One region of the Streptomyces sp. NPDC002788 genome, then DNA from elsewhere that is predicted to be linked to it. Evidence: riboswitches for the same ligand, from Rfam matches in the RefSeq annotation. Region 1 holds a riboswitch; the other holds the start of a gene.
What was found. A riboswitch is a leader RNA that binds a small molecule or an ion and turns the genes downstream of it on or off. The one in region 1 is predicted to bind thiamine pyrophosphate.
Positions count from the first base shown of each region.

Region 1 (14,304 bases):
CACCGGCTGGAGGACCAGCATGCGCTCGACGAGGCGGAGGAACATCGCCACGTCCCGTATCAGGTCGTCGGCGTCCCTGCCGGTGGCCGCGCCCCGGATGCCCGCCTCGGCGCGGGCGCGGCGCCGGGCGCCGGAGGCGAAGAGCGCGCTCCACTCGGTCAGTTCGGGCGCGATCTCGGGGAGCACTTCCCAGGCGCTCCGGATCTTGGCCCGGCCGCGGGGCGAGGTCTCCGGCCGCCCGCGGGCGGCGAGCACGGCTGCGGCGGTGCGCAGGGCGGCGAGGTGGGCCGTCGCGTAGCGCTCGTTCGGTGTCTCCAGAACGGTGGCCTCGTCGAGCCCCGAGCGCGCCTGGGCGAGCAGGTCGAGGGCCGCGGGCGGGGCCGCGGCCCGGCGCAGCACGGGGTGGACGTCGCTCGCAGGGCCGGTCAGTGAGGGGGCAGGGCCGGTGGCGCGGCGCCGGCGGGCGGCTGCTGCGGGGTGGCTGGCCATGACGAACCTCCTGTCGTCTGTGTGACGGCACGTCCGTTACGGAGTGGCCGTATGTGACCCATCGTGAGGTATGGCACTGACAATCCGATCTGACCTGCGGTTTTGCCTCGCTCGTAGGTTCGGAGTAGTTTTTGTACTGACCAGTCAGTTCAAATTCAGGGGAGTCTCGTGGGGGAACAGACGGGAGGAGTGCGGATCGCCGCCGAGGGCCTCGGGATCAAGGGGCCGCGGGGGTGGGCGGTCCGCGGGATCTCCGTCGACGCCGAGCCGGGATCGCTCGTAGCGGTCGAGGGCCCGTCCGGGTCCGGCCGTACGTGCCTGCTGCTCGCGCTGACGGGGCGGATGAAGGTCACGGAGGGCACCGCCGTCGTGGGCGACGCCCGACTGCCGAAGCAGCTGTCGGCGGTGCGCCGCTTCAGCGCGCCGGCGCATGTCCCGGGGGTCACCGACCTCGACCCGGCGCTGACCGTGGGCGAGCACCTGCGGGAACGGGCGCTGCTCCAGCGGCGGTTCGGCGACTCCCTGCGCGGACTGCTGCGCCCCCGGAGCGAGCGGGCCGCCGAGTGGGGGCAGCGCGTCGACGAGGTACTGGAAGCAACCGGCCTGGACCTGGGGAAGCTGCCCAAGGGGTCCCGCACGGCCGTACGCGATCTGGAGCGCCTGGAGGCGCTGCGGCTGTCCATCGCTCTCGCGCTCCTCGGCCGGCCGCGGCTGCTCGGCGTCGACGACACCGACCTCAAGCTCTCGGACGGCGAGCGGGCGGAGGCCTGGGACCTGCTCAGGTCCCTAGCGGACGCCGGGACGACGGTGGTGGCGGTGTGCAGCGAGGCACCGGAGGGAGCCGTCCGGCTGTCCACACACGCGGACCAGGACAGCGAGGACGACCGGCAGGACGCCGAGGACGACACGGCAGACCGGGGAGAGGAGAAGGCCGATGCGCTCGCCGAGACTGGCCGCGCTTGAGCTCCGCCGCTTCGGCCGCGGGAAGCTGCCGCGCGCCGCGCTGGTCGCGCTGCTGGTGCTGCCGCTGCTGTACGGCGCGCTGTACCTGTGGTCGTTCTGGGACCCGTACGGCCGTCTGGACCGCGTCCCCGTGGCGCTCGTCAACGACGACAAGGGCGCCACCGCCGACGGGAAGAGGATCACGGCGGGCGACGACATCACCGAGCGCCTGCGCGACAGCAAGACCTTCGACTGGCGGGAGGTGAGCGCCGCAGAGGCCCGAAAGGGCGTCGAGAACGGCACCTACTACCTGTCGCTCACACTGCCCACCGACTTCAGCGAGCGCATCGCCTCCAGCTCGGGCAAGTCCCCGGAGACCGGCGCCCTGCAGGTCCGCACGAACGACGCGAACAACTACATCGTCGGGCAGATCTCCCGGACGGTCTTCGGCGAGGTGCGGCAGGCGGCGTCCACGAAGACGTCGCGGTCCTTCCTGGACAAGATCTTCGTGTCGTTCTCCGACATCCACGGCAAGACCGTGAAGGCGGCGGAGGGCGCCGACGAGCTCAAGGGCGGCATCGGCAAGGCCGAGAAGGGCTCCAAGGACCTCGCCCACGGCCTGCAGGACGCCAAGGACGGCAGCGGCGAGCTGTCCGAGGCCCTGAGGAAGCTCACCAAGGGCGCGGGCGCCCTGGAGGACGGCTCCAAGGGGGTCGCGGACGGCACGCAGAAGCTCGCCGACAGGGTCAACGGCACCGCCGGCAAGGTCCGCCCCTTCCTCAAGGGCAACGAGAAGAACATCGGCGACACGGCCCAGCTGGTGGCCGACTCCTCCGGGGTGATCCGCGAGCACCTGGACGCCCTGGTGAAGACGGCCCCGACCGCCGCCGAGGGCGCCCGCGCGGCGTCCGGCGCGCTGACCGACGTCCACGCCAGGCGCTGCGAGGACCCCGTCCTGCCCGACGCGGCCTGCTCGGACCTGAAGAAGGCCAAGGACGCGGCCGCCGACGTGACCCTCATCGCGGACGACCTCAACACGCTGATCGCGGACCAGAAGGGCGACCTGGACAAGCTCGACAAGAACCTCGCCACCCTGCAGAAGCAGTCCCAGGCCCTCGCCGACCGCGCGCCGCACCTCTCCGAGGACCTCGACGACGCGGTCAGGAAGATCAACAAGCTGAACGACGGGGCGGCCAAGGTGGCCGCGGGCGCGAAGACGCTGCACCAGGGGCTAGGCAAGGCGAAGACCGGTTCCGTCGACCTGGACAAGGGGGTGGGCGAGCTGAAGACGGGCGCTGACGACCTCAACGGCGGCATCTTCAAGCTCGTCGGCGGCTCCGGGAAGCTCGCCGGCGGCCTGCACGACGGGGCGGAGCGGATCCCCGACTACGACGAGCAGGACCGCGACCGGCGCACGGAGGTCATGGCCGACCCCGTGCGGCTCGCCTCCCAGGACCTGCACAAGGCGCCCAACTACGGCACCGGGTTCGCCCCGTACTTCATCCCGCTGTCCCTGTGGGTGGGCGCGATGGTGGCCTACATGCTGATCACGCCGATGAACCGGCGAGCCCTCGCCGCGGGCGCCCCGGCATGGCGGATCGCGCTGGCGGGCTGGCTGCCGGTGGTGGCGATCGGGGTGCTGCAGACGGTGGCCCTGATGTCGGTGCTGCACTGGGCGGTCGGACTGGAGATGGCGCGGGCGGCCGGGACGGTGGCCTTCCTGTTCCTGGTGACGGCGTGCTTCGCCGCGATCGTGCAGTGGCTGAACGCGCGCTTCGGGGCGGCGGGCCGGATCCTCGTCCTCGGCCTGCTGATGCTCCAGCTGACCTCGGCGGGTGGCACGTACCCCGTGCAGACCAGCCCCGCCTTCTTCAACGCGCTGCACCCCTACCTGCCGATGAGCTACGTCGTCGAGGCTCTGCGCAGGCTCATCACCGGCGGTGGTCTCGAACCGGTGTGGCAGGCGTGCGTGGTGCTGACGGCGTTCACCGCCGGTGCCCTCGCGCTGACCGCCGTGGCGGCCCGCCGGCGCCAGGTGTGGACACTGGACCGGCTGCACCCGGAGCTGACCCTGTGAGCCCTTCGGTGACATCCCCCGGAAGGGTTCCTGTGACAATCAGGGCCATGGAAAGCAGCAGCGCCGCGTCGGGCGGCAGCACGCGCCGCGAGGCCACCCGGCAGAAGCTCTACGAGGCGGCCGTCACGCTCATCGCCGAGCAGGGGTTCTCCGCCACGACCGTGGACGAGATCGCCGAGCGCGCCGGGGTCGCGAAGGGCACGGTGTACTACAACTTCGCGAGCAAGTCCGTCCTCTTCGAGGAGCTGCTGCGGCACGGGGTCGGTCTCCTCACCGCATCCCTGCGCGACGCGGCGGAGCGGACCGCCAAGGAGGGCGGCAGCAAGGTCGACGCCCTGGACGCGATGGTCCGCGCGGGTCTGGTCTTCATCGACCGCTACCCGGCCTTCACCCAGCTGTACGTGGCGGAGCTGTGGCGCACCAACCGGGCCTGGCAGTCGACGCTGATGGTGGTGCGGGAGCAGGCCGTCGCGGTCGTGGAGGGCGTCCTGCGCGATGGAGTGACGGGTGGCGAGTTCAGCGAGGAGATCGACGTCTCGCTGACCGCGTCCGCGCTGGTCGGCATGGTCCTGGTGGCGGCCCTCGACTGGAAGTCCTTCCAGCCGGAGCGCTCCCTGGACGACGTGCACGCGGCGCTGTCCCGGCTGCTGCAGGGACGGGTGAGCGGCTGCCGCTGACCGCACGCGGTGCACAGGTGAAAGCGCCGGTCCGAACTGGCCGCGTCCCCCGCGGGCCACCTCGAACCGGCGCCTTCCCTGCTCCCCCGTACGTCCCCCCGCAGGACCCCCGTTCCGGTCGTCCCCCGGTTCTCCCCCGTGCCTCGCTCCCGCCGGCACCGCCGACGGAAGGAGCGGATCGCGGGCCGGCTCCGTTCCGGCGCCCCGTGTCGCCGGTGCCGGAGCCGTGCCCCTCTCCGTGTCTCCACTCTCTCGTTCCCGCAGGTCCTCCCCCATCCGCGCGCGTACTCAAGTCCCCGCCTAGGTACGGATACTCACTCCTGCGCATCCGGCCTCAGAACGCTCCGTCGCCACCTGGTCACGATCGCCTCCGCGGCCGTACTCGGAGGTGGCCCGGCACGGGCTGTCAGCAGGGCGGATAAAGTCCCTGGCATGGCACGGATTGCGGTGATCGGCGCCGGGATGGGCGCGCTGACGGCCGCCGCCCGGCTGGCCGTCGCGGGCCACCGGGTGGCGGTGTACGAGCGGACGGACACGTACGGCGGGGCGTTGCGCCGCTTCGAGCGCCACGGATTCTCCTTCGACACGGGCCCCGGTCTGCTCACGTTGCCCGCGGTCTACCGCGATCTGTTCGTCAAGACCGGCAAGGAGCCGCTGGAGGCGTGCGTCGACCTGGTCCAGGTCGACCCGTCGTCCCGGCACGTGTTCGCGGACGGCACTCAGGTGTCACTGCCGAACGCCTCGCGCGCGGGCGTCGTCGCCGCCCTGGACGAGGGGCTCGGCGCGGGCGCCGGGATGCGGTGGGGCGACTTCCTGGTCCGGGCCCGCGAGGCCTGGGACCGGACCCGCCGGCCGCTCCTGGAGGAGCCGCTGTGGCCGAACTGGCAGGTGCTGGCCGAGCGGGAGCCGTATCCGGCGGTGCCGCACAAACGGTTGTTGCGCACCCGCCGGGCCAGCACACTCGCCGAGATCGGCGCCTGGGAACTGCGCGACCCGCGGCTCGCCGCCCTTCTTGAGAGCCACGCCCTCACTCAGGGCCTGGACCCCCGGTCCACCCCGGCGAGCTCGGCCGTACTGCCGTACATGGAGCACGCCTTCGGCACCTGGTACGTGCGCGGTGGCCTGCGGGAGCTGGCGCGGGCGGTGTACGAGCGGTGCGTGACCCGAAAGGTCGAGTTCCGCTTCGGCGCCGACGTGACGGGCGTGCTGGAGAAGGACGGCCGGGCGTCAGGGGTCGAACTCGCCGACGGGACGGTCGCCGAGGCGGACTTCGTGGTCGCCGGCGTCGCACCCGGCACGCTGGACGGGCTGACGGCGGGCCATGTGGTGCGGGGCGACGGCGATGTGTCCCCGCAGCCGGCGACGGCCGGGCGGCTGACGGTCCTGCTCGCCCTGCGCGGCGCCCGCCCCGAGGGCACGGCGCACCGCACGGTGGTCCACACCCCGGACCGCGAGGCCGAGTTGGACGCCCTGTTCGGCACGGCGGCGCAACGTCCGGATCCCACGGTGACGATCCTGCGGCCCGACGACCCGGGAGGTGCCCCGGAGGACCACGAGGCGGTCACCCTCACGACGGTGGTGCCCGCGCGCCCGGTCCGGTCCTGCGACGACCTCGTCGCCCGCATGATCACCGCCGCCGAACGCGCCGTGCCAGACCTGCGCGAGCGTCTCCTCTGGCACGAGGTGCGCACCCCGGCCGACATCGCGGACGTGACGGGCGCGGAGGGCGGCGCGGTTCCGGTGCCGGCGCTGGCGGCGGCCGGCGGGCGGCTGCTGCACCCGTCCAACACCACACGTGTGCCCGGCCTGTTCACCGTGGGCGGCTGGGCCCACCCCGGCGGCGGACTGCCGCACGCGGGCATGTCCGGAGCGCTGGTCGCGGGACTGATCGTGGAGGGACCGGAGTTCCGGGGCTCGCAGTGAGGTGGATGGGCTGAAGAGCCGCAGGCCTCAGAAACGGTACTGCTCGTCGAAGCCGTTCCCCTGCGGCTGGTGCTCGCCCCCCTGGTAGGGGTAGGGCTGCTCCGGTGGCAGTTCCCGGCCGTACTCGTCGGTGTTGCGCTGCTGCGGCACCCACACCTCGCCGGGCGGCGTCTCGCCGCCGTAGGTTCCGGCGTACTGGTCCTGGCCGTAGCCCTGCTGGCCGTAGTACTGCTGGTCGCCGTAGCCGGTGTCGTAGGAGGCTCCGCCGTAGTTCGACGAGCCGATGTACGGGTCGGAGTAGGCGGCGTACTGCTGCTGGCCGGTGGTGTCGTAGCCCTGCTGCTGGCCGTAGCCCGAGTAGTCGTAGGAGTAGGACTGGTCGGCGCCCTGGGCGGCGTACTGGTCGTGGGACTGGCCCTGGTGGCCGGGGTTGCCGTAGACGCCGTAGGAGCCGGTGTCCTCGGGCATGGGCTGCGGCTCGTAGACGGCGGTGGTCTCGGCGTCGGCCGGCCGGCCCGGGCGCGCCGGGGTGAAGACGTCGTCGGCGTCGTAGTCGTCGTCATAGCCGTATCCGGCCGTGTCGCGGCGGTGGTCGGCGCCCTCGTCGCTGTGGCCGCCGTCGGCGGCCTCCAGGTCGGAGACCTCGAGGGTCGGCTCCTGGCGGCCGCGCTCACCGCGGCGGCGCTTGCTGCGGCCGCCCAGTACCGGCGCGTTCATCGCCCAGCCGGCCGCGAAGCCGCTGCGGAACGACAGGGTGACGTAGGTCTGCCCGACCGCGAAGGCTGCCGCGCCCAGTCCGATCACGACGACCGAGGGGATCAGGACGCCGACGACGACACCGAGGAACCCGACGAAGGCCAGCAGCCGCCAGCGCAGCCGCGCCTTGTACTGCAACAGCACCTCGCCCAGCAGCCACAGCGCGACGACGCCGAACGCGATGTAGAGGACCGCCCAGCCCATGTACGCCCCTCTCCCAGTCGCCGCTACGCAGTGTGTCGTATACCGGTGCGAACGGTCTAGGCCTGCGGTGCGTGGTGCAAGCCCAGGTTCTCGTAGATTTCCAGCGTCGCCGTGGAGTTGTTGAGCGTGATGAAGTGCAAGCCGGGCACGCCCTCGGCGAGCAGCCGTGCACAGAACTCCGTGGCGAATTCGATCCCAATGGAGCGTACAGCGGCCGGATCGTCTTTTGCTGTGAGGATCCGCTCTTTCAGGGCGGCCGGGAAGGCGGCGTTGGTGAGGGACCCGATGCGCTCCAGCGTCCGCACGCTGGCGATCGGCATGACCTCGGGGATGATCGGGGTATCGCAGCCGGCGGCCGAGACGCGGTCGCGCAGCCGGAGGTAGTCCTCCGGCTGGAAGAACATCTGCGTGATGGCGTAGTCGGCGCCCGCGCGGCACTTGTCGACGAAGTGGCGGACGTCGGCGTCCCAGTCGGTGGAGCGCGGGTGCATCGCCGGGAAGGCGGCGACGCCCACGCAGAAGTCGCCGGAGGCCTTGATCAGCTCGACGAGCTCGGCTGCGTAGGCCAGGCCCCGGGGGTGCGGCACCCACTCGCCCATCGGGTCGCCGGGCGGGTCGCCGCGCAGGGCGAGCATGTTGCGGATCCCGGCGTCGGCGTACTGGCCGATGATGTTGCGCAGGTCCGCCACCGAGTGGTCGACCGCCGTGAGGTGCGCGAGGGGCGTGAGGGTGGTGTCGGAGGCGATCGCCTCGGTCGCCTTGACCGTGCCCGCGCGGGTGGAACCGCCCGCGCCGTAGGTCACGGAGACGAAGTCGGGCGCCACGGCCTCGACCCGGCGCAGCGCGTTCCACAGGTTCCGCTCGCCCTTCGGGGTCTTCGGGGCGTAGAACTCGAACGAGTACGTCGTTTTACCGGTCGCGAGCATGTCGCGGACCGTGCGTGCGTGGTCCGACCTGATGGATGCGGTGCCGAGGGCCATACCGGCAGGTTAGCCAGGGGCGGTCGGTCCCCCAACCAGGCGCCGACATTTGCCCTTTTTGTCTACTTGTTGTCCATCCCTTGGACAGACCGGCGTCACTCCCGCTCCCGCAGCCGCTTCGCGAACTCGGTCGCTGCCGCGCCCGGGTCGTCGGCCTCGGTGATCGCCCGTACGACGACGACTCGCCGGGCGCCGGCGTCCAGTACCTGGTCGAGGTTGCCGAGGTCGATGCCGCCGATGGCGAACCAGGGGCGGTCGGTGCCGAGGGCGGCGGTGTACCGCACGAGGTCCAGACCCGGGGCGTGGCGGCCGGGCTTGGTGGGGGTCGGCCAGCAGGGGCCGGTGCAGAAGTAGTCCACGCCGTCCTGCACGGCGGCAGCGGCGGCCTCGGACTCGGCGTGGGTGGAGCGGCCGATCAGGACGTCGTCGCCGAGGATCGCGCGGGCCGCGGGGACCGGCAGGTCGCCCTGGCCGAGGTGCAGCACGTCGGAGCAGGCGGCGTGGGCGATGTCCGCGCGGTCGTTGACCGCGAGCAGCTTGCCGTGCCGGGCACAGGCGTCGGCGAAGACCGCCAGGTGCTCCAGCTCCTCGCCCGCCTCCATGCCCTTGTCGCGGAGCTGCACGATGTCGACCCCGCCGGCCAGCGCGGCGTCCAGGAACGCGGCGAGATCACCCTGCCGCTTGCGGGCGTCGGTGCAGAGGTAGACCCGGGCGTCGGCCAGCCGGGCACGGGCGGTGATGGCGACGGTGCCGGTCATGATGTCCCCCTGGGTGTCGGTGGCGTGCGGGCGGCGCTCCGCGCCTGCGCGGATGGCTACGGATACGGCGTGCCCGTGGGTGGCGTGCGGTGCGGGAGCGCCCCTGTCCTCACCGCAACGCCTCGGGCACCTTACGCCTGCCCCGGGGCGGCCCCCGGGTCGGCCGCGCCCGGCCCACGGCGGGAGCGGGCGCGGCCTGCCCCGGGCCGTGACCTGACGGGCCACGGCCCCACGGGCGGTTGTTCAGGCCCGGCTCCGCTCACACGGTGCCGGACGGTTGTTCGGTCGAGGTCGGGTCAGACCGCGAGCGCCTGCGCGCGGCGCTTCACCTCCGTGCCGCGATTCTCGCTGAGCGCCTGCGCCGGGGTGCCGGGCAGGCTGGGGTCGGGAGTGAAGAGCCACTCGAGCATCTCTTCGTCCGTGAAGCCGTCGTCCCGCAGGAGCGTCAGGGTGCCGGACAGGCCCTTGACGACCTTGTCCCCGTCGATGAAGGCGGCAGGGACGTGCAGCGCGCGGTTCTCACCGCGGCGTACGGCGATGAGCTGGCCCTCCTTGACCAGCTGCCGCACGCGTGTCACCTCGACGCCGAGCTGCTCGGCGATGTCGGGGAGGGTGAGCCAGGCGGGGACGAGAGCATCGATCTTTGCGTCAATCTCGGTCACGGAAACAAGCCTGCCATCCGCCACCGACAGTCGGAAGTCGACCCGGTCCACCCGGGCGGGCGCGCCGGGCCCGGCGTCCTGGTCAGCGGCGCCCTCGCACGGCCCGGCCCTTAGAGTCCTCGCACTGTGAGCGTCCGATCAGGTCGCGTGGTCCGGTGTGTGCATCGCAAGGCGCCGGAGTGCCCTGAATAGCGGAGCCACCTGGGCGTTTCGTTTCGGCAAGGCGGCGAGGCGCGGTGCCACGCCGCGCGCCCCGGGCGGGCACAGTGCAAGGACCCCTCACGCCGTCGCCGCCTTCATCGGCCTCGCCGGGTCCGCCAGCAGCACCGGATTCATCGGTGTGCCCGACTCGATCAGGCGGCGCCCCTGGGCCAGGTCCCGGGGGCGGCCCACCGCCAGCAGCGCGACCAGCCGTTCACCCCGCAGCCAGCACACCGTCCAGGCCGGGCCGGAGGGGTCGCCCCGCCAGAGGATGGCGTCCGCGGCCGCGTGGTGCCCGGCGTACTGCACGAACCGCCCGAACTGCTCGGACCAGAAGTACGGCACCGGGTCGTACACCGCCGGCGTCTGACCCGAGGCCCGGCCGACGATGTTCCCGGCGACCGTGCGCGGGCCCTGGAGGGCGTTGTCCCAGTGGTGCACCAGCAGGCGCTCGCCGTAGCGGCCCGAGGGGAAGGAGGCGCAGTCGCCGACCGCGTACACGTCCGGCACGGACGTACGCAGATGCTCGTCGGCGACGATCTCGTCGTGGGCGCCGAGCTCGACGCCGGAGCCGGCCAGCCAGGCCGTGGCGGGGCGGGCGCCGATGCCCACGACGACCGCGCCCGCGGGCAGCCGCGAGCCGTCGTCGAGGTGCACCGCGCCGGGCTCGACACGTCGCACCCGCGCGTGCGTGCGCAGTACCGCGCCCGCGTCGGCGTACCAGTCGGCCATCGGCGCGGCGACCTCGGCGGGGAGCGCCCCGGCGAGCGGGCGTTCGGCGGCCTCCACGACGGTCACCGCGCAGCCCGCCTCACGCGCGGCCGTGGCGAACTCCGCGCCGATCCAGCCCGCGCCGACGACCACGATGTCGTGCCGGCGGGCCAGCACCGGCCGCAGCCGCTCGGCGTCGTCCAGGGTGCGCAGCAGATGCACGCCGGGCACGCCCTCCGCGCCGGGCAGCGGGACCGGTTCGGCGCCGGTCGCGACGACCAGGACGTCGTACGGCACGGGCCCGACCTCGGTGTCCAGCTCGTGGTCGCCGGGGCGCAGGCCCAGCACCTCGCAGCCGAGCCGCAATTCGATGCCGAGGGCCTCGAAGTCGACGTCGAAGGCGGAGCCCTCGGCCTTGCCGAGCAGGACTGCCTTGGACAAGGGGGGGCGGTCGTAGGGCTGGTGGGGCTCCGCGCCGATCAGGCTCACGGTGCCGGTGAAACCCTGTTCACGCAGGGCGACCGCGGTCTGCACCCCGGCCATGCCCGCGCCCGCCACGACCACGCGCCGCGGCGCGGACGAACCTGGTTCCTGCGTCTGCTCGCTCACCTGATCACCATAGACACCTGACATTCCGTCAGTCAGCGTTCCTGCGCCGTGACCTGCTCCACAACGCTCGTCCCGCTGCCCGGGCCCACCTTTTCCGGTACCCCCGAACGGCCTCTGTACGACCTCGCCGCGCTCCTGTCCGGCCCGGATCCGGGCCGAGGCTCCCTCGGGGGTCCTTGCACTGTGCCCGCCCGGGTCGGACGCTCACAGTGCAAGGACCCCTTACTGCGGCATGCGGCGCCGGGCTAGGGTGGCTGACGTAAAGCACTCGCGGGAGCCCGGACGCACCGGGCTGAGAGGGAGGCTGGCGGCCTCCGACCGTACGAACCTGATCCGGGTCATGCCGGCGAAGGGAGGGGCTGGACGCCCATGTCGCCTACGTCCACCACGTCAGACGTCCTCGTCGTCGGGGGCGGGATCATCGGCCTGGTCACGGCCTGGCGGGCCGCGCAACGCGGCCTCGCCACGGCCGTGGTGGATCCCGAGCCGGGCGGCGGAGCCGCCCAGGTGGCCGCCGGCATGCTGGCCGCCGTCACGGAACTGCACTACGGCGAGCAGACCCTGCTCGGCCTGAACCTCGCCTCCGCCCGCCGCTACCCGGCCTTCGCGGCCGAACTGACCGAGCTGACCGGCCACGACCTCGGCTACCGCCGCTGCGGCACCCTCGCCGTGGCCCTGGACGCCGATGACCGGGCCCACCTGCGGGAACTGCACGCCTTGCAGCAGCAGTCCGGCCTGGACTCGCAGTGGCTGTCGGGGCGCGAGTGCCGTCGCCTGGAGCCGATGCTCGCGCCGGGTGTGCGCGGCGGGCTGCGGGTCGACGGCGACCACCAGATCGATCCCCGGCGGCTGGCCGGGGCGCTGGTGGCCGCGTGCGAGCGGGCCGGCGTGGTCTTCCACCGGGTGTGGGCCGAGCGGCTCACCGTCGTCCGGGACCGGGCCGCCGGTGTCGTCACGGACGACGGGACCGCGCTGAGCGCCGGGCAGGTGGTGCTCGCCGGCGGCAGCCTCAGCGGGCGGCTCGCCGGCGTCCCGGAGGACGTGCTGCCGCCCGTGCGGCCCGTGAAGGGGCAGGTCGTACGGCTGACCATGCCGCAGCGGCACGGGCCGTTCCTGAGCCGGACCGTGCGGGCGGTCGTGCGCGGCAGTCACGTCTACCTGGTGCCGCGAGAGAGCGGCGAGCTGGTCGTCGGGGCGACCAGCGAGGAACTCGGCTGGGACACCACCGTGACCGCGGGCGGCGTGTACGAGCTGCTGCGCGACGCCCACGAGCTGGTGCCGGGCATCACGGAGCTGCCGCTCACCGAGACCCGGGCCGGTCTGCGCCCCGGCTCCCCCGACAACGCGCCGCTGCTCGGCCCGACCGGTCTGGCGGGACTGCTGCTGGCCACCGGGCACTACCGCAACGGCGTCCTGCTCACGCCGGTGACCGGCGACGCCCTGGCGCACGTCCTGGCGACGGGTGAACTCCCCGAAGAGGCCCGTCCCTTCAGCCCGAAGCGCTTCCGTACCGCCCCCGCACTCACGGAGCAGCCCGCATGAACATCTCCGTCAACGGGGAGCCCCGGGACGTCCGGCCCGGCACGGCTCTCGACACCGTGGTGAAGTCCCTCACCACCTCGCCCTCGGGGGTGGCCGCCGCCCTCAACGAAACCGTCGTCCCGCGCACGCGATGGCCCTCCACGTCCCTCGCCGAGGGCGACCGCGTGGAAGTCCTCACCGCCGTCCAAGGAGGCTGACCATGGCCGACGATCCGTTTGTCCTCGGTGGTACGTCCTTCACGTCCCGCCTGATCATGGGTACCGGCGGGGCGCCCAGCCTCGATGTGCTGGAGCGGTCGCTGGTCGCGTCCGGGACGGAGCTGACCACGGTCGCGATGCGCCGGGTGAACGCCTCGGTGCACGGCTCGGTGCTGTCCGTCCTGGACAAGCTGGGCATCCGGGTGCTGCCCAACACGGCGGGCTGCTTCACCGCCGGAGAGGCCGTGCTCACCGCCCGCCTCGCGCGCGAGGCCCTCGGCACGGACCTGATCAAGCTGGAGGTCATCGCCGACGAGCGCACGCTGCTGCCGGATCCGATCGAGCTGCTGGAGGCGGCCGAGACGCTGGTCGACGACGGTTTCACCGTGCTGCCGTACACCAACGACGACCCCGTGCTGGCGCGGAAGCTGGAGGACGCCGGCTGCGCGGCGATCATGCCGCTCGGTTCGCCGATCGGCTCCGGGCTCGGCATCCGCAACCCGCACAACTTCCAGCTGATCGTGGAGCACGCGCGTGTGCCGGTGATCCTGGACGCGGGTGCCGGGACGGCGTCGGACGCGGCGCTGGCGATGGAGCTGGGGTGTGCGGGCGTGATGCTCGCCTCGGCGGTGACGCGGGCACAGGAGCCGGTACTGATGGCCGACGCGATGCGGCATGCCGTGGAGGCGGGGCGGCTGGCGTACCGGGCCGGGCGTATCCCCCGGCGGCACTTCGCGGAGGCGTCGTCGCCGACGGAGGGGCTGGCCGTGCTGGATCCGGAGCGGCCCGCTTTCCAGTAGGACGGCCGGGCACACGTCACAGGTCCGCTTCAGTCCAGCCCCGAGAACGGCCGGGAGGACGGGGCTGCCGGTCGTGGCTCGTACACTCGCCTGCGTGGACACGACCCTTCAGGACCCCTTGGTCGGGCAGGTGCTCGACGGCCGGTATCGCATCGACGCGCGGATCGCGGTCGGCGGGATGGCCACGGTCTACCGGGCCGTGGACACCCGGCTCGACCGGGTCCTCGCGCTCAAGGTGATGCACCCCTCTCTCGCGGTCGACGGCTCGTTCGTCGAGCGGTTCATCCGCGAGGCGAAGTCGGTGGCCCGGCTGGCGCACCCGAACGTGGTGCAGGTCTTCGACCAGGGCACCGACGGCAGTTACGTCTACCTCGCCATGGAGTACGTCGCGGGCTGCACCCTGCGCGACGTGCTGCGCGAGCGCGGGGCGCTGCAGCCGCGTGCCGCCCTGGACATCCTGGAGCCGGTACTGGCCGCGCTGGGCGCCGCCCACCGCGCCGGTTTCGTGCACCGCGACATGAAGCCCGAGAACGTCCTGATAGGGGACGACGGCCGGGTCAAGGTCGCCGACTTCGGTCTCGTCCGGGCCGTGGACACGGTGACGAACACCACCGGCACCGTGCTCGGCACGGTCTCGTACCTCGCCCCCGAGCAGATAGAGAACGGCACCGCCGACCCCCGCGTCGACGTGTACGCGTGCGGGGTGATGCTGTACGAGATGCTGACCGGCGACAGGCCGCACGACGGGGACTCCCCCGCGGTGATCCTCTACAAGC
Region 1 covers NZ_JBSFVB010000008.1:272,394-286,697, forward strand. Annotated here, with positions in the region: gene ACWD1U_RS17530 (SAV_6107 family HEPN domain-containing protein) at 1-489, opposite strand, end outside; gene ACWD1U_RS17535 (ATP-binding cassette domain-containing protein) at 658-1,452, shown strand; gene ACWD1U_RS17540 (YhgE/Pip family protein) at 1,424-3,508, shown strand; gene ACWD1U_RS17545 (TetR/AcrR family transcriptional regulator) at 3,556-4,185, shown strand; gene ACWD1U_RS17550 (phytoene desaturase family protein) at 4,618-6,108, shown strand; gene ACWD1U_RS17555 (SCO2102 family sporulation regulator) at 6,136-7,068, opposite strand; gene metF (methylenetetrahydrofolate reductase [NAD(P)H]) at 7,125-8,048, opposite strand; gene thiE (thiamine phosphate synthase) at 8,144-8,806, opposite strand; gene ACWD1U_RS17570 (Rv2175c family DNA-binding protein) at 9,103-9,468, opposite strand; gene ACWD1U_RS17575 (NAD(P)/FAD-dependent oxidoreductase) at 9,748-10,989, opposite strand; TPP riboswitch at 11,250-11,361, shown strand; gene thiO (glycine oxidase ThiO) at 11,359-12,531, shown strand; gene thiS (sulfur carrier protein ThiS) at 12,528-12,728, shown strand; gene ACWD1U_RS17590 (thiazole synthase) at 12,731-13,528, shown strand; gene pknB (Stk1 family PASTA domain-containing Ser/Thr kinase) at 13,623-14,304, shown strand, end outside.

Region 2 (14,304 bases), on a different contig from region 1:
CCAGCCGGCGCCGGGCCAAGACCGCTGCGCTGGAGTGGCTGGAGCGCCTGGACATCGGCGACAGCGCCCGCAAACGCCCGCACGAGCTGGTCCAGGCAGAGCGCCAGCGGGTCTGCATCGCCCGCGCCCTCGCCCCGGCGCCGTCGGTGCTGTTCGCCGACGAGCCCACCGCGCCCCTGCACCGCGCCGACCGCGCCCATGTGCTGCGCACTCTCACCACGGCGGCCCGCTCCCACCGCATCACCGTCGTCCTGGCCACGCACGACCCGGAGACCGCGGCCCTCGCCGACCGCACCGTGTCGCTGCTCGACGGGCGGTGCGTGCAGACCGTGCACCTACCGCCGGTCGGTGAGAACGCCGAGCCGGAAGGCCGGGCCGCGTGCTCGCTCTCCGTCTGACCCGCGGCTCCCACCCCGCCGTCCAGCTGCGCCGCCTCCTGGTCGCGGCGGCCTCGGCGGGCACGGGTTTCCTCTTGCTCTGCGCCCTGGGCTACGCACTCGGCCACCCGGGCTCCCCCGGCGCCGCCCTGCTGCGCCTGGCCTGGTGCGCGGCCCCGCTGGCCGCAACGGTGTACTTCGCGGTCGCGGTGGCCCGCACCGACCCCGGCACCCAGCCCCGCCCCGGCCTCTCGGCGATCGGCCTCGGCCCGGTGCGCCTGATGGCCGTCTCGGCGACGACCACAGCCCTGTCCTGCACCCTGGGCTCGATGCTCGCCCTGCTGTTCTTCCTCCACCTGCGGGGCGACCTGACCGGCATGCCCTTCGACGCCGCCGCCGCCGAGTCCCTCGCCGCCGACCAGCCGCTGCCGCTGCCGGGTGTCCTGACGCTGCTGGCGATCGTGCCCGTGGGCGCGTCCGTCGCGGTGGCACTGGCGCTGCGGCCCAGGGAGGCGAGGCCGGCCGGGCCCCGTGCGGCCAGGACGTACGGCCGCTTCGGCGCGTACCGCCGTACGAGCACACGCGAGACCTTCGGGGCGTACGGCCGGTTCGGCCGGCAGATCGTCCGGCCCGGGGACGCCACCGGTACGGAGTCCGCCGCGCGGAAGAGCGGGCCACCGGTGGCCAGGACCGACGGGCAGGCCTCGGCGACCGTCACGGGCGGCGGCACGGCGAGTGGGGTCGTCGACCCCACTCAGCCGCCCGGTCCCGTGAATCTGACCGGCGATCCCGCTCAGCATCCCGCCCCGCACCCCGCGAGGCCGGACGCCGTGAGCGCCCTCAGTCTCGACGAGGCCCCTGCCGGGCACCCCGCGGCACGTGACAGCGCCGACGACCCCGCCGCCCTCGACGCGGCGCTGCCGGGCACTCTCGACCCCGAGGCCTCCCCCACCGCCGCCCCCTCCGGTCTCCCCTGGGGCATCGCCGTCCTGGCCGCGGGCCTCGCCGTGGAGACCTACACGAGCCGCACCTCCCCCACGCCCCCCGACCTCACCTTCTCCGGCGCCTCCCCCGGCGTCCTGGTGGGCTGGGCGCTGTGCGCCGTGGGCCTGGCCCTGGCCGGGCCGGGCCTGACACACCTGTGCGGGCGGCTGCTCCAGTCGGCCCGCCCCGGCGCCCTGCGGCTCCTGGCCGGCCGCATCCTCATGGCGGAGGCCACGCGCATCGGCCGACCCCTGGGCGTCGTCTGCGCGGTCATGGCCGCCGCATGGGCCATGACGCTGCTGCACGCCCCGAACGGGCTGTCGCTCGGTCCGCTCACCATCCTCGGCGTGCTGCTCGTGACCGGCTGCACCGTGGCGACGCTCCTCACGGCCGCGGTCGAGGCCCGGCAGGCCCGCGCCGACATCACCGCGGCGCTGCTGCGTCTCGGCGCCCCCGCGACGATGCTGCGCAGCGCCACCGCTCTCCGCGCGGGTGCGCTGCTCGCCCTGTTCGGTCCGCTCACGCTGACGGTCGCGGAACTCGCGGCGCTGCCGCTGGCCCGCTGAGCCCGCCGGCGCCCGCCGAAGACTCGTACGAAAAAAATCTCCGAACGGCGATGAGTTGCGCGCCGGTCCCCGGTCTCATCTCGCGTAACGACATCGACCCGACGGGAGAGACCTCCATGTACCAGCAGATGATCTTCGTGAACCTGTGCGTCAGCGACCTCGGCGCCTCGAAGAAGTTCTTCACGGAGCTGGGCTTCACGATCAACGAGCAGTTCAGCGACGACACGACCGCCTCGGTCGTGATCAGCGAGACCATCGTGGTGATGGTGCACACCAAGGAGAAGTACTCCCAGTTCACGAAGAAGGAGATCGCGGACTCGACGAAGACCAGCGAGGTGCTGCTCGCGCTGAGCTCCGAGAGCCGCGAGAAGGTCGACGAACTGGTCGAGAAGGCGGTCGCTGCGGGCGGTTCCGTCTCCGGCGAGACCCAGGACCACGGGTTCATGTACGGCCGTGCCTTCGACGACCCGGACGGCCACACCTTCGAGGTCGTGTGGATGGACCCGTCGGCCGTCGAGGGCTGAACCGGCTGTGCCAGCATGGGCGGGTGCAGACGATGCCCGCCCATGCGGCCCACCACGACGACCATGAGATCGAGACGCTCGAGGAGTTCGACGCGACGGTCTCGGCGCGTGGCACGCTCGCCGGTCACCGCGTCCAGGCCGTCGATCTGACGGACCGCACGCGCGAGCTGCTCACCACGGACACGGCCGGCGCGGTCTTCCTCGGCTGCGCGATGCGCGAGGACGCGGCCGCGAAGATCCGCGGCGACGGCGCCCTGGTCTTCCCGCCGGTCGCGGACCTGCCGTTCGACCCGTACCGCGGCCTGCTCTACTCGCCCGACGAGCTGTTCGCGTCCCTGGCCGACGGTTACGAGGCCACGCCCGACGCCCTCGCCTACGCCTGGTTCCAGCGCACCAAGGCGGACAGGGACATCTACGCGTCCCTGCTGCGCGCGGTCCACGACGACAGCGTCTCGGACGCCCTGGACGAACTCCTCTCCGGTGCGCGGGTGGTGGGCGTGATGGGCGGTCACGCGATGGCCCGCGGCACGGAGGAGTACGCGGGCGCCGCACGGCTCGGCCGGGAGCTGGCCCGGGCCGGTTTCACGGTCGCCACCGGCGGCGGCCCCGGCGCGATGGAGGCGGCCAACTTCGGAGCGTACGCCGCCCCGTTCGGCGACGAAATGCTCACGGAGTCGCTCGAACTGCTCGGCAAGACACCGCACTTCACCCAGTCGATCACCCAATGGGCGGCGGCCGCCCTCGAGATACGCGCCCGCTGGCCCCGGGGCGGTCGTTCCGTCGGCATCCCGACCTGGTTCTACGGCCACGAGCCGCCGAACGCGTTCGCCTCCCACATCGCCAAGTACTTCGCCAACGCCACTCGCGAGGACGGCCTGCTGGCCCGGTCGAACGCGGGTGTGGTGTTCCTGCCGGGCGCCGCCGGGACGCTGCAGGAGATCTTCGACAACGCGACGCCGAACTACTACGAGTCGCGCGGCGAGCCGACACCCATGGTGCTCGTGAACCGCGCGCACTGGACGGAGCGACTGCCGGCCTGGCCCCTGCTCCGGTCGCTGGCCAAGGGGCGCTCCATGGAGGCGCGGATCGCGCTGGTGGAGCGGATCGAGGAGGCGCCGGAGGCGTTGAAACGTCTCGGCGGTTAATAAGCTGGCAAAGCAAGTGCTTGCAACCTGCATATGCGTTGACACTACTTATGCAGCGCTTATAGACCTGTGAGCCTCCCGGTAGTGCTGATCTTCCGTCAACACTGCCTCCACCCCCCGCATTTGCGCATCCCGTAAAGGACAAACGTGGCAGTTCTGTCCGTATCACGCCGTACGGCATCGCGTCGTACCGTCGCACGTTCCGTGCGGATCCTCGGTGTCGTCTCCGCCTCGGCCGCGCTCGCGCTCGGTGCCGCCGGCGACGCGCTCGCCTGCAACATCAACGAGTTCTCGGCCGAGGCGAAGTGCGACGGCGACAAGGGCGTCATCACCGTCACCGACGTGGACCCGGCCGGCGTCCCGGCGACGGTCACCGTGTACCTGGAGAACAACGGCGCCGACGTGAAGAAGGTCGGTGAACAGGTGGTCAAGGGCTCGCGCGAGGGCACCACCATCACCTTCGCCGAGGACTGGAAGCCGAACGCCGAGTACCGCATCCACGTCAAGGCCACTCCGTACGTCGACGAGGACATCAAGCCGAACCTCGTCACCCCGGCCACGGCCTGCAAGAAGGAGGAGCAGCCCCCGGCGACTGTGCCGGCCACGCCGACCCCGTCGGCCTCCCCGTCGAAGCCGGCCGAGGAGACCGAGACTCCGGCTCCGACGCCGTCGGAGAGCCAGAGCACCTCACCGGCGGCCAACGCGCCCGCTCCGGCCGGTGACTCCAACCTCGCCGAGACCGGCGCCGACTCCAACACCGGCATCATCGCCGGCATCGCGGCGGCCCTGGTCGTCGTCGGTGGCGGCGCGGTGTTCTTCGGCATGCGCCGCCGCGGGGCGAAGACCGACAGCTGACGACTCCGCACACCGCGATGTGGCCCGTCCCCTGATCCGGGGGCGGGCCACGTCCCGTCTCACCCGAACGTCGCCCGCCGCAGCCAGAACTCCAGCAGCTCCCGGTCGCCGAGTATCTCCAACTCCTGAGCGTCCAGGGGAAGTCGCCGGTAGAAGGCGAGCAGCACGGAGGTGAGGGGTCCGCGCAGGGCGACCGTGGCCTTCTCATGTCCGCGGCGCCAGGCGACACCGTCCTCGGTGAACTCGACGAGCCACTCGGCGTTCAGGCCGGGCCCGGTGTCGATGGCGTGCAGATGGATGCTGCGGCCCGGGCCGCGCAGTTCCCCCACCGTGTCGTGCGGAGCCGTCCGCTGCACGTACTCCACGATCTGCAGCGATCAGTCGAGCACCACGATTTCGGCCCCGTCGAAGTCCACGCCGACCTCGTCCCCGACCTCCGGCGCCGCCCGCAGCGCGCACGCCGCCTCCAGGCGCGGGGCGTCCCGGGGCTGAAGGCGGACGGCGACGTGGGTGCCCTTGAAGGTGCGGGCGGTCACCGTGCAGCGCAGGCCCGTGCCGACAGGCACCAGGCGCACGCCGGCGGGCCGGACCAGCAGGGTGCGCGTGCCCTGCGGGGCCCCCTCCGGCACCGGCACCTTGCCCCATGGCGTGTCCGCGGCCTCCACCCCGACCGTCGCCTCGACGACGTTATCGAAGCCGAGGAAGCGGGCCACGAACGCGTCGGCGGGCCGCTGCCACACCTCAAGGGGCGTACCGGACTGGGCGATCCGCCCGTCCCGCATCACCACGACCCGGTCGGCCAGCGCGAAGGCCTCCCCCTGGTCGTGTGTCACGGCGAGCACGGTCGTGCCCAAGCGGCCGAACAGTTCCCGCAGTTCGACGACGAGCCGCTCCCTCAGCGACCGGTCGAGCTGACCCAGCGGCTCGTCCAGCATCAGCAGCCGGGGGCTCGGTGCCAGGGCCCGGGCGAGCGCCACCCGCTGCTGCTCCCCGCCGGACAGCGCGGCGACGCCCCGGCGTTCCGCACCGGGCAGGCCCACGAGGTCCAGCAACTCCTGGACACGCTCGGCCCGGTGGAGCTTCGCCGCCCCGCGCATGCGCAGCCCGAAGGCCACATTGCCGCCCACGTCACGCTGCGGGAACAACTGATGGTCCTGGAACATCAGCCCGACGCCCCGCTTGTGCGCGGGCACGCCCGTCTGGTCGCGCCCGTCGAGCACCACCCGCCCGGAGTCGAGCGGCTGCAGCCCGGCCACCACCCGCAAGAGGGTCGACTTGCCACTGCCGCTGGGCCCGAGCACGCACACGATCTGGTGCTCGGCGACCTCCAGATCGACGGCGTCCAGCACGGCACGCCCGCCGAAACGGACCGTCGCACCCTCCAGAGCCAGCAGCATCAGAACTCCCCCGTCCGGTCCGTGCGGAGCCTCTCCAGCACCAGCAGGGCCACGGCGCACACCACCATCAGAATCGTCGAAAGGGCCATCGCCTGGCCGTAGTTCAGGTCCCCGGGCCGCCCCAGCAGACGTGCCACGGCCACCGGCAGCGTCGGGTTGTCGGGCCGTGCGATGAACACCGTCGCCCCGAACTCCCCGAGCGACACCGCGAAGGCGAACCCGGCCGCGATGAGCAGCGCCCTCCGCACCAACGGCAGGTCCACCTCCCGCCACACCCGCCAGGGCGAGGCCCCGAGCACCGAGGCCGCCTCCCGCAGCCGCACGTCCACCGCCCGCAGCACGGGCAGCATGGTCCGCACGACGAACGGCACCCCGACCAGCGCCTGCGCGAGCGGCACCAGGATCCACGAGGACCGCAGATTCAGCGGCGGCTCGTCCAGCGCGATCAGGAACCCGAAGCCGACGGTCACCGCGGACACCCCGAGCGGCAGCATCAGCAGCGCGTCGAAGCCGCGCACGAACCGCCCGGCGTCCCGGCGGGTGAGCGCGGCAGCGGCCAGTCCGCCGATCACCACGGCGATGGCTGTGGCGGCGACCGCGTACGACAGGGAGTTGCCGATCGCCTCGATCGGCGGGACGAGGAAGACTCCGCCGTCCTCCCTGGTCAGCGCCCTGTAGTAACCGAAACCCGGCGCGTCCAGCGACCGCTGCACCAGCACGGCCAGCGGCAGCAGAAGCAGCACGACGACGGTGACGAGCACCCCGCCCAGCAGCGCCCACTGCCCCGCACCGCGCGGCCGGCGCGCGGTCACGGCCGCGTCCACCAGCCGTAGCGCGGTCTCCCGCCGCCGCACGGTCCAGGCGTGCAGCGCGAGGATCGCACCCACCGCGACGAACTGGATCAGCGTCAGCACGGCCGCCGTGGACAGGTCGAAGATCTCGGACGTCTGCCGGTAGATCTCCACTTCCAGGGTCGAGAAGGTGGGACCGCCGAGGATCTGCACGACACCGAAGGAGGTGAAGGTGAACAGGAAGACCATGAGCGCGGCAGCGGCCACGGCCGGGGCGAGGGCAGGGAGCGTCACCTGCCGCCAGGCCCTCAGCGGAGACGCCCCGAGCATCCGCGCGGCCTCCTCCTGCCGCGGGTCGAGCTGCGCCCAGAGCCCGCCGACGGTCCGTACGACGACCGCGTAGTTGAAGAAGACGTGCGCGAGCAGGATCGCCCACACGGTGGTGTCGAGCCGTACGCCCCACAGCTCGTCGAGCAGCCCGCCGCGCCCCACCAGCGCCAGGAACGCCGTACCGACGACGACCGTCGGCAGCACGAACGGCACGGTCACGACCGCCCGCAGCACCTGCTTGCCCCGGAAGTCGAAGCGCGCGAAGACGTAGGCGCCGGGGAGCGCGACGAGCAGGGTGAGCGCGGTGGAGACGAGCGCCTGCCAGGTGGTGAACCACAGGACGTGCCGGACGTCGGACTGCGCCAGCACCCCTCCGACCCGCCCGAGGTGCCAGACCCCGTCGGCCTTCAGACCCCGCGCGACGATCGCGGCGACGGGATAGGCGAAGAAGACCGCGAAGAACGCGACGGGCGCGGCCAGCAGGCCGAACCGCGCCGCCGCGCCCCGCCTGCGGACGGCTACTTCAGTACGAGTGAGGTCCACGACTTGACCCACTGGTCACGGTGGTCGGCGATCTTCGCCGGGTCCATGGTCTCGGGATCCTTCGCCTGCGGCCCGTACTTGGCGAACTCCGGCGGCACCTGGGCGCCCTCGCGCACCGGGTAGACGAACATGTTGAGCGGCATGTCGTCCTGGAACCGCTTGCTGATCAGGAAGTCGAGGAAGGCCTTGCCGCCCTTGGTGTTCTTCGCGTTGCTCAGCAGCCCCGCGTACTCGACCTGCCGGAAGCAGGTGCCCTCGGCGACCCCGGTCGGGGCGGTGCTCGGCTTCGGGTCGGCGAAGAGGACCTCGGCGGGCGGCGAGGAGGCGTACGACACGACGAGCGGCCGGTCGCCCTTGGCCTTCTTACCGCCGGCCGAGCCGGAGAACTCCTCGTTGTAGGCCTGCTCCCAGCCGTCGACGACCTTCACGCCGTTGGCCTTGAGCTTCTTCCAGTACCCCTCCCAGCCCCCGTCGCCGTACTTCGCGGCGGTGCCGAGCAGGAAGCCGAGACCGGGCGAGGAGGCGGAGGCGTTCTCGGTGACCAGGAGGTTCTTGTACTGGGGCTTGACCAGGTCGTCGAAGCTCCGCGGCGGATCGAGCTTGTGGTCGGCGAAGTACTTCTTGTCGTAGTTGACGCAGATGTCGCCGGTGTCGATGGGCGTGACCCGGTGCCTGCCCTGGTCGACCCGGTACTCCGGCAGAATCAGGTCGGAGCCCTTCGCCTCGTACGGCTGGAACAGGCCGTTGTCGAGGGCGCGGGACAGCAAGGTGTTGTCGACGCCGAAGAAGACGTCGCCCTGTGGGTTGTCCTTGGTCAGGATGGCCTTGTTCACGGCCTGCCCGGCGTCGCCGTCCTTGAGGACCCTGACCTTGTAGCCGGACTGCTTCTCGAAGGCCGCGATGACGTCCTTGGACGCGGCCCACGAGTCGTGGCTGACGAGCGTCACGGTCTTGGAGTCGCCGGACCCCTGGCCGCCGTCGGACGACCCGCACGCGGCGAGTGTGCCGACCATGCCGATCCCGACGGCCGCCGCCGTCAGCCGCTTCATGTTGATGTTCACCGGATTCCTCCTGGAGTGACCAGGAGAAGACGCGGCCCTGCCCGGGACTTCTGGGGCCCCGGGCAGGGCGCAACAGCTCGAGTGATGACCGATCTCCCTACCCAGAATGACCTGGGCCAGGTTCGGAGGGTCTGCGGCCGTGTGCCGCACTCTCAGCGCTGTGGCGCTCCCCTGTCGGAATATGCAGATGTTCTTACGGCGGTCAGACTACCGTTCGGTGGCCGCGAGCTGACCACACGCCCCGTCGATCTCCTGACCACGGGTGTCCCGGATCGTCACCGGCACACCATGCGCGGCGATCGCCTCCACGAACGCCTTCTCGTCCTCGGGCCGCGAGGCGGTCCACTTGGAGCCGGGCGTCGGGTTCAGCGGGATCAGGTTGACATGCACCGGCCTGCCCTTGAGCATCCGGCCCAGCCGGTCACCGCGCCACGCCTGATCGTTGATGTCGCGGATCAGCGCGTACTCGATGGACAGCCGCCGACCGGACCTGGCGCTGTACTCGAAGCCGGCGTCCAGCACCTCGCGGACCTTCCACCGCGTGTTCACCGGCACGAGGGTGTCGCGCAGCTCGTCGTCGGGCGCGTGCAGCGAAATGGCGAGGCGGCACTTGAAGCCCTCGTCGGCGAACCGGTGGATGGCCGGGACGAGGCCGACGGTGGAGACGGTGATCCCGCGCTGGGACAGCCCGAGGCCGTCGGGCTCGGGGTCGGTGAGCCGCCGGATGGATCCGACCACCCGGTTGTAGTTCGCGAGCGGCTCGCCCATGCCCATGAACACGATGTTGCTGAGCCGCGCCGGGCCGCCGGGGACCTCCCCGTCCCTGAGGGCCCGCATGCCGTCCACGATCTGGTGCACGATCTCGGCCGTGGACAGGTTCCGGTCCAGCCCCGCCTGCCCGGTCGCACAGAACGGGCAGTTCATTCCACACCCCGCCTGCGAACTGATGCACATGGTCACCCGGTCCGGGTAGCGCATCAGCACGGACTCGACGAGCGTCCCGTCGAACAGCCGCCACAGCGTCTTGCGCGTGGTGCCCTGGTCGGTCGACAGATGCCGCACGACGGTCATCAGCTCGGGCAGCAGCGCCTCCTGCAACCGGCCGCGGGAACCGGTCGGGATGTCGGTCCACTGCTCCGGATCGTGCGCGTACCGCGCGAAGTAGTGCTGCGACAGCTGCTTGGCACGAAACGGCTTCTCCCCGACCGCGGCAACGGCCTCCTTGCGCTCGGCAGGAGTGAGGTCGGCGAGATGCCGCGGCGGCTTCTTGGCTCCGCGGGGGGCGACGAAAGTGAGTTCTCCGGGCTTCGGCATAACCCTCCCAGTGTCGCAGATCAACTCGGGGGGCCCAGGCCAGAGCGGGGTGGGGGTGGTCACCTGTGGGTGCGGACTGTCAGCGTTGGCCGACCTCGGACGGCCCAGGGACGGCCCAGGGGGCCCCGCGGTCGCGATTACTGGTCCAGGCCGATCAAGGAAGCAAAGCGGCGCGCACTCACGGCTAGGGCTTCGCGTCCTTGCCAGACTCTCAGTTCTTGAGTCCTCGCCATGCCTCGACGGTCTTCCTTAGCCGCTCCAGCGGATCGGGCTCGCTGACCAGAAATGCGTTCTTGAGCTGAGGCACAAGCTGCACAACCGAGGTTTTAGTGTCTAGTTCAATCGTCATACCGGCAAACGCAAGCCCTTCCGCTAGATGCTGGCCAGCATTCACTCCATTAACCCGGATCCCGATTCCACGCAGATCAACCAAGTAGCCAGAGCGCCAGAATTTAGCCCGGAGGTGAGCCGGTTCGCCTTTCATGTTCAGATTCAGTGCCACATTATTGACGCCAGATCGGACCGTCAGCTTTTGATAGTCCGACTCCATATCCCATACCGCAGCATCACCCGATATCCATTCGTTGTCTTCAATCAAGGCGATTAGGCTGCCACTTTGATCACGCAGGTTCATTGATAGACTGACGTGCCCATCTGAACCTGGAGTAAGGGTCAATAGCGGTTCCCCATCTACAATGATCACCGGCCCTTCACCAACCATCAGCACGCCGCCCGCCAGCACGGCGCAGTAATCTTGCTTGGTATATAGCATTCCGCCCGCCAAGCCTCTTCGGGCATTGAACGGGCTCGCCTGAATTTCTCGCTGCTGCTTTGCAGTGAAAACACCCTTCGTCGCCATGTCGTGACACAAGGGACACAGAACCATCATGTCCTCTACTCGGAAGTGCTGGTCCTCGCTATACGGGATAATGTGGTGGTACTGGTAAATCGGGAGCCCGCACCTACAGCAGCCGAAACGGGCATGCTGACGCAACTTCCGCTTGACCTCAGAAGGGGTCTTGGGTCGATCCTCGTACATGCGTCCCCTAGCTTCTCAAGTCGCAACAATGCACCAAATATAGCGGGCATTCCACGTGACGGCTGGAGAACAAGGTCGGCGGAGCGGCTTTGGGCTGGAGCTGCTTTGGGGCGAGTGATCATGGCCCCGTAAGCTCATGGCGAGTCGGGCAGTCTGTGGACCTGCCCGTTAAAGCACGACGTTGGGGCCATGATCTTAGAGGCTCGCCCCAAAGTGGCTGCCTAAAGCCGTGGAGCCGACCGCCCCAGCCACAGAGGGTGTCTCCCCCTTCATGCCCGCAGCCGCCGAGCGCGCCGCCGGGCGCGGCCAGCCGGGGCGCAGACAGGAGGCAGGCCGCGCCGCAGAGGCGGCGCGCGCCCGCGCCGTGCGCGGGCCTTGATGAAGTAGAGAAACTCTTACCGCAATGCGGTCTACTGTGCGGTTACAGGGCGAACGGCTCGTAGGACAGAGCTCGGCCCACGACCTTCTCTGCCGTCAGCTGAGGATCGTGGTCCCAGAAGACATAGTCACTGATGTGCGGGCAGCCAAGTCCACGTACGAGCCCCGCGAGGATGTCGTCGGCTTCGGCCTCGTCGGCATAGTCGGCGTTCATGAGCCGCTGGACGAGGTGGATCGCTTCGGCTCGACTCATGCCGCGGGGAGTGGTCACGCTGCCTCGGTGCCGGGTGTCTGGCCGTGCTCCAGGTAGACCGGCGAAGCTGCGTCTCGGGCCTCTGTTGCTGCGATGACGCGTCGGGCCAACCGCGGGATGGTGTGCTCCGAGATCTGCTCGGGAGTGAAGAAGGCGAAGCTCTTCAGCTCGTCGGGCTGCAAGCTGATCCGGGCCACGTCGTCCTCGCCGAGCTGGCCGCCGTCGAACAGGTACAGCACCTTGTCGCCCTCAGCCTTGTTCGGGGCCCAGTCGACCGCGAGCAGGCGCCCAAGGGGTGGGGTAATGCCCAGCTCCTCCTTGACCTCGCGGATGGCCGCGTGCAGCGGAGACTCGCCGGTCTCGACGTACCCGCCGGGGATCTCCCAGTAGTCCTTGTACGTGGGCTCCACCATGAGGACCCGCCCAGCGGCATCAAAGAAAAGCGCACCCGCTGCCATGCGCGGATGCGCCATCTTCGCTTCCTGTGCGTTCAGTGCCATGCAGCCGAGAGTACCCAGCTCAGATGACATGCAGCCTGTTGGCCAGGTCCGCCAGGCTGCGGCTCGGCCGGCCCCTCTGGTTCCGGACCCAAGTCAGGACGAGTTCGCGCGCGAGGTAGTGGTTCCGTACCTGCTCAGGGGCCCAGCTCTCCGCTTCGAGGATCTTCGCCAAGGCGTCTTCCATACGGTTGTGGGCGCTGAGGGCTCGGGCCACTTCGAGGTTGTGGCGTGTGCGGCGCTCGGTCGGCAGCGCGCTGGTGTCGATCTGCGGACCCAGATCCACCGCGACCTGCATGTCTCCCAGCTCTGCGGCCGTGGCTACGCGATGGATGGCCACATTGGTCGGGCCGAAAGCGGTCCACACGTGGTTGGCGTCGGTTCCCAGCCGCCGGGCTGCCTGGTCGGCCTCGGCGAGGAAGGTCTGAGTCGTGGCACGGTCCTCCGCCCGGGCAGCCGCCATGGATCCGGCGAGGAACAAGGTTCCGTAGATCGACAGGAACTCGGGGTTCGCGTCGTCCAGGCCGGGGCGGAGGTACTCCCCCGCGTCGCCGACGAGCTGCGTGGCGGCACCGAACCGGCCGGTGGTCAACAGGCAGTGGGCGACGGAGCGGAACAGGGACCCGGTCACCACGGCATTGCCGGACTGCTGAGCGGCAGCCAAGCCGCGGTCGGCTGCGATCCACGCCAGATCAGCCTCGCCGAGCTTGGTGAGCACCATGGCCGCGCCCTGGTAGGTCATCGCCGTGAGTTCATGTGCTTGCTCGCGCTCCCGGCCCTGGTAGGCCTGGGCCGCGATGAGCGCATCGGCCAGCAACAGCGGTAGGCGGCGAGTGGCGAACGCATACCGCGAGTCCTGATACGCGTCCCACACCTCAGCGACGCTGCTGCGGAGTTCGTCGAGTGAGGTCGGCTCGCCCTCGGTCGTGATCCCAAGAAGTGGGGTCAGCTGGCGGTAGTTCATCAGGGCCGAGCGAAGCGCCGGCACCGTGCGCTTGCCGCTGTCGGCTGTCCAGTCCAACAGGGTGGGTTCGGCGAGCAGGTCGCCCAGGGTCACGTCGAGTGCATCGGCAAGCGACTTGATGACCGAGAGCCGGTCCAGCTCGATCCGGTTGTTCTCGGCCTTGCTCAGCCAGTCGACGGTTCGGCCGACCAGTCCGGCCAGGACTTCTTGGGACATGCCACGCCTGCGGCGGTACCAGGCAACGCGTTCGCCGATCGTCAGGTTCGTCGTCATTCCTCGCATGGCAAGAGCGTCCCCCCGTCTCTACATGGGACCCCGGAGAGATTTTCCGGGGTACTCCACCGACCCGCTCCTAGCGTTGCTGACAACCCCAGGGACTGTCAGGTCGAACCACGACGAAGGAGCCACGCGATGCCGCTGACCCCGGCCGAAGTGGTCGAACTCATCAAGGAGGTCAGAGAGCTTGGCGAGGAGGTGGCCGCGCTCGGGAATCGAGCTGAGGCGTTGGTCAGTCGTCTTGCGCCTGGTTCCGCACCAGTTGCTCAAGTTGATCCATCCGGTCGGCGAGCCGACGTACCTCCTGGCGGACTTCCGACAGGTATCCGGCGATCTCCTCGAACTCCGGGCTGTGCTTCGCCGGTCGAGGCTCGTCGGGAAGAGTGACGAAGCTGCCTTTGCCCTGGTGGGAGATCGCGTAGCCGTCCTCGCGAAGGCGTGAGATCGCCTGTCGGGCCACCGTGCGCGAGACGTCGTGCGTTGCCATCAGCTCGGTCTCGGACGGCAGTTTCTTGCCTGGATCCAGCTCTCCCTGGCGGATGCGGCGCTTGAAGTCGTCAGCGATCTCCAGGTACTTCGCGCGTCCGGTGAACTCGGCCATAGCCCCTCTCAGTGCTTGTCGCACTAAGTGCAGCACATCCAACCGACAACAGTCGAGAACCACTTGACGTACTAAGTACTTCAGGTGCACCCTCATGACAGGTCGACGTACTAAGTACGTCAAGTTCGACGACAGCTAGGAGCGCACTCATGCGTCAGATCCCCGTTGAGACGTCCGGCGCGACCGTGATGGTCGCCAAGGCCCCGCAGCCCAAGGTCCGTGACCGTCGGACCGGTGAGATCGCCACCGACGCCGACGGCGTCAAGCTGATGACCGTGGACGTGATGTTCGCGGCCAACGACGAGGTCGAGATCCTGTCCATCACCGTCCCCGAGCCCGGTATCTCCAGCGACCTGGCCATGGGCACCCCGGTCGCTCTGACGGGGCTGATCGCCCGGCCGTGGGAGAA
Region 2 covers NZ_JBSFVB010000007.1:205,517-219,820, reverse strand. Annotated here, with positions in the region: gene ACWD1U_RS15720 (ABC transporter ATP-binding protein) at 1-398, shown strand, start outside; gene ACWD1U_RS15715 (hypothetical protein) at 380-1,927, shown strand; gene ACWD1U_RS15710 (VOC family protein) at 2,044-2,451, shown strand; gene ACWD1U_RS15705 (LOG family protein) at 2,475-3,596, shown strand; gene ACWD1U_RS15700 (LAETG motif-containing sortase-dependent surface protein) at 3,801-4,451, shown strand; partial or broken gene ACWD1U_RS15695 (hypothetical protein) at 4,511-4,825, opposite strand; gene ACWD1U_RS15690 (ABC transporter ATP-binding protein) at 4,829-5,848, opposite strand; gene ACWD1U_RS15685 (ABC transporter permease) at 5,848-7,449, opposite strand; gene ACWD1U_RS15680 (thiamine ABC transporter substrate-binding protein) at 7,488-8,561, opposite strand; TPP riboswitch at 8,650-8,756, opposite strand; gene rlmN (23S rRNA (adenine(2503)-C(2))-methyltransferase RlmN) at 8,781-9,887, opposite strand; gene ACWD1U_RS15670 (hypothetical protein) at 10,099-10,746, opposite strand; partial or broken gene ACWD1U_RS15665 (HNH endonuclease) at 10,747-10,926, opposite strand; gene ACWD1U_RS15660 (e9imm peptide) at 11,348-11,557, opposite strand; gene ACWD1U_RS15655 (NUDIX domain-containing protein) at 11,572-12,057, opposite strand; gene ACWD1U_RS15650 (helix-turn-helix domain-containing protein) at 12,077-13,291, opposite strand; gene ACWD1U_RS15645 (winged helix-turn-helix domain-containing protein) at 13,527-13,895, opposite strand; gene ACWD1U_RS15640 (SCO3933 family regulatory protein) at 14,045-14,304, shown strand, end outside.
Region 2: linked by a shared signal. The riboswitch ahead of ACWD1U_RS15680 (thiamine ABC transporter substrate-binding protein) and the one ahead of thiO (glycine oxidase ThiO) in region 1 are both predicted to bind thiamine pyrophosphate.